2 regions of the Pseudoalteromonas sp. SG43-4 genome follow, and region 2 is predicted to be linked to the other one. Evidence: predicted binding sites of a transcription regulator. Region 2 holds the regulator's gene; the other holds the start of a gene.

Region 1 (2,179 bases), on a different contig from region 2:
ACAAGTAGGTTCTCTACTTCTAAATGCCAAAGCGGGTAGAATAATGTTGCTGCGCCGCCACGTACACCACCTTGTGAACAACTTTTAACCGCTGTTTGAAAGTGCTTATAAAAAGGGATACAACCTGTGTGATACGCTTCGCCGTTACGAATATGGCTACCTAGCGCACGTATTCTACCTGCATTAATACCAATTCCCGCACGTTGTGAAACGTATTTAACAATAGCTGACGACGTTGCATTGATTGAATCAAGGCTGTCGCCACATTCAATCAATACACATGAGCTAAACTGGCGAGTAGGCGTACGTACACCCGACATAATTGGCGTTGGTAGAGATATTTTAAATAAAGATACTGCATCGTAAAAACGTTTAATGTAATCAGTACGTGTTTCACGTGGGTAATCTGAAAATAAGCTTGCTGCAACTAAAATATATAAAAACTGTGCACTTTCGTATATTTCACCCGATACACGGTTTTGAACGAGATACTTACCTTCAAGTTGCTTTACAGCAGCGTAGCTAAAGTTAAGATCGCGAGAATGATCAAGGTATGCATCAAGCTCATCTAACTCTTGCTCTGTGTAATCTACTAGTAAATGAGCATCATAGCGTTTATCGCCAACCATTTTTGTTACGTGGTCAAATAAACGTGGTGGCTCAAATTGACCGTACGCTTTTTTACGTAAATGGAATACAGCTAAACGTGCAGCTAAGTATTGATAATCAGGCGATTCTTTTGAAATCTGATCCGCTGCTGCTTTAATGATGGTTTCGTGAATGTCTTTAGTACGAATACCGTCGTAAAACTGAATGTGCGACTTTAATTCAACTTGCGAAACCGAAACGTTATTTAAACCTTCGGCGGCCCACTCAATAACGCGATGGATCTTATCCAGATCAAGAGGCTCTTTACGCCCGTCACGTTTGCTTACAGATAACTGTTGGTTCATTTGCCTGTATTCCTTGGGAATTATGTATTTTGACCAATGCTTTATACCTCGCCGGGGCAAGGTATATACTCATTTATTATAAGTTTCGCCATATTTGCGAATTTAATTGAATAACATTTGGCCACAATATCTGGTGTTGTTCAATTTAGAGATCACAAGATAGTGTGGTCTGAGTTGTTTTGCAAGGGACATAATTGCCCCTATTTGTGGATAACTTCGGGATAACGTATTTGTGTTAGTAGATACTCACCTTCGAACAATCATTTAAGTTGAAATATGCAAAAATCAACTAATGATCTGCTAAATTTACGCATTTTAAAAATAAATTTTGACTGCTTTTTTTATCAGCAAGCTTTGCGTAAAAACTAACACAATCACAATATATAGTGTTTATTAATTAACATGGCACTATATATGGTTAAAACCATCAATTGGGCTTTGCCAGTTAAAATCAGCATTCCAGCTGTTGGCTTCATCAATACTTGGTATGTAACCCCAAAGTGCCGTTGCTGTGCGCATACCTGCGGCTTTGCCTGCTTGTATGTCTCGCTGTGCATCACCAATGTACAAACAGCGTTTTGGTTGCACTCCCATAAGCTTTGCACAGTGTAGCAGCGGTAAAGGGGATGGCTTAGCTTCAGCTAAGGTGTCGCCACTTATTACTACACTAGCATTTTTCAATGCGGGAATTGCTGCCACTAAAGGATCAGTTAAAAACCCTGGTTTGTTAGTCATGATCCCCCATTTGATCTTTTTCTGATCAAGGGCAATAAGCAACGATTCAACACCGCTGAAGCAATGCGTGTGATTTGCTATGTTTGCAGCGTATTCGTCAACTAATTGCTTAATAAGCTCGCTTTGAGGTTGTGTGTCCCATAACTCTTTAAAACCAGCCTCTAATAATGCGCCTGCGCCGTTAGATGCCGCAGGACGGTATACATCACTACTAACAGGCTCTATTTTATTATTAATGAGAACTGCATTTAAAGCCGCACCTAAATCATCAGCGGTGTCGAGTAGAGTGCCGTCTAAATCAAATAAAAATGCTTCGTACTCAATAAGGGGGAGGGGGGCTTGAGAGTTAGCCATTAAGCTAACTTCTCGAAGTACAGTATGTAATTTACGCTAACGTCACTATTGAGCGTATATTGTTTTGATAGTGGGTTATAAGAAAGGCCTGTACTTGCACGAACTTTTAAACCCGCTTGCTCTGCCCATGTAATAAG
Region 2 (2,179 bases):
GCTGCCATTTTGCAAATCACATAAGGTAAGCCTTGTTCCATACGCTTAAAAAAGCCAACGTTAAGTGCGCGAGCTTGTGATTCGAGTAACCCGTAAGCAACGTCAATACCCGCGTCGCTCAGTATTTTAAGGCCTTTGCCAGCAACTTGTGGATTTGTATCAACCATAGCAGCAATTACTTTTACCACACCGGCAGCTTTTAAGCCTTCGGCGCACGGTGGCGTACGGCCATAATGACTACACGGTTCAAGCGTTACATAAGCCGTTGCACCTTGTGCATTTTTTCCAGCGACAGCCAGTGCATTTACTTCTGCATGACCTTGACCAGCTAATTGATGGAACCCCTCACCAATTATTTGATTATTTTTAACTAAAACACAGCCAACATTAGGGTTAGGTGTGGTAGTAAACCGACCTTTTTTGGCAAGCTCTATGGCGCGTGCCATATACATTTCATCATGTTCAGTAAAAGTAGTTTGGTTAAGCATTTATTATACCAATTGCGTTAAATAAGTGGTCCATTATAGCGCTAAGAAAATAGCGCAATAACAAGGCTAAAATTATGACATATAGTTGTTCTATATGAATAATTTTTAACGCAGTGAGTGCGCTATTTAATGCGATAGAATGATCATATTTTTAATAAAATTGGTATTACTCCCCTAAGCGGGCAATTTCTTCGCCAAATTCACGTATGTCTTCAAACGAGCGATATACAGAGGCAAATCTTACGTACGCTACTTTATCGAGCTTCTTGAGGGCTTCCATAATGCATTCACCAACCAAATGGCTTGAAATTTCTCGCTCACCTGTAGCACGCAACTGCGATTTTATTATATTCACTACTTCGTCTACTTGCTCTGTGCTCACTGGACGTTTTTCGAGTGCGCGATTTAAGCCATTTAATAATTTATCTTCGTTAAATGGTTCGCGGCTGCCGTCTTGTTTAATAACACGAGGCATAACCAGTTCAGCGCCTTCAAATGTAGTAAAGCGCTCATGGCAGTCGTTGCACTCACGGCGCCTGCGAACTTGATGGCCTCCACCAACAAGGCGTGAGTCAATAACTTTAGTATCTTTTGCGGTACAAAATGGACAATGCATAGCTCGGTACTTCCGTTTTAAAACAAAAAAGGCCGCTATTTAGCGGCCTTTAATCTTAGCAAAAAAATAGGGTCTGTTGACCTTTCAGGATTAAATTTGTTCTATCTAGGGGCGATTTAATCGCGGCGCGAGGTTTGTAACCTAGTGGGCTAAGTAAAAACCGAGCAAAGCTTCCGCGTCCTGCTCACGCCCCTTACCTACATCCATGTAGGCAACAAAGAGTAAATCGCCCCTAGGACGAACCCGAGGGCAGTGCATGTTTGGCATTTATGCTGCGTTATCGCCTATTTGTGTGGAGTAACCACACTACATAGACTCTGCCTTGCCTAAAAACCAAACATACTACTGCAAATTAAACCTCGAAAGATAAACAGGCCCCTAGCCTATGTGATCTAAATTACTGCTGCTTATGCAATTAAGCGTATACAGGTAATTTTGCACAAATTGCTTTAACTTTTTCTTTAACTTGCGCCTGTACAGATTCATCAGTGATGTTATCTAGTACGTCACAAATCCAGCCAGCAAGCTCTTTTGATTCTTCTTCTTTGAAACCACGACGAGTGATTGCAGGAGAACCAATACGCAAACCAGATGTTACAAACGGAGAACGTGGATCGTTTGGCACTGAGTTTTTGTTAACTGTGATGTTAGCGTTACCAAGGGCTGCATCTGCATCTTTACCAGTAATATCTTTATCGATTAAATCGAGTAGGAATAAGTGGTTTTCAGTTTTGTCAGATACAATTTTGTAGCCGCGCTCTTGCATTACAGCAACCATTGCTTTTGCGTTTTTAACAACTTGTGTTTGGTATACTTTAAATTCTGGTTGAAGCGCTTCTTTAAATGCCACTGCTTTTGCTGCAATAACATGACATAAAGGACCACCTTGGCCACCAGGGAAAACTGCGCTGTTAAGCTTTTTATAGATTGCTTCGTCGCCACATGCAGAGATAATTAAACCACCACGAGGACCAGCAAGTGTTTTATGCGTAGTTGTAGTTACAACATGTGCATGAGGAACTGGGCTTGGGTAAACGCCTGCCGCAATTAAACCTGCAACGTGAGCCATATCAAC

Evidence for each region. Region 2 encodes NrdR, which represses ribonucleotide reductase genes. Its sites were predicted from a motif close to AAACACNANATNTNGTGTTT; they were not measured.
Region 1: a site for NrdR is predicted at 1,073-1,092, ahead of nrdA (class 1a ribonucleoside-diphosphate reductase subunit alpha). Genes of this name have one in related genera too.

What each region holds. Positions count from the first base shown of each region.
Region 1 covers NZ_JACJFB010000001.1:269,267-271,445, reverse strand. Annotated here, with positions in the region: gene nrdA (class 1a ribonucleoside-diphosphate reductase subunit alpha) at 1-953, opposite strand, end outside; gene H5160_RS01230 (HAD family hydrolase) at 1,362-2,042, opposite strand; gene ubiG (bifunctional 2-polyprenyl-6-hydroxyphenol methylase/3-demethylubiquinol 3-O-methyltransferase UbiG) at 2,042-2,179, opposite strand, start outside.
Region 2 covers NZ_JACJFB010000007.1:21,206-23,384, forward strand. Annotated here, with positions in the region: gene ribD (bifunctional diaminohydroxyphosphoribosylaminopyrimidine deaminase/5-amino-6-(5-phosphoribosylamino)uracil reductase RibD) at 1-488, opposite strand, end outside; gene nrdR (transcriptional regulator NrdR) at 655-1,104, opposite strand; gene glyA (serine hydroxymethyltransferase) at 1,520-2,179, opposite strand, start outside.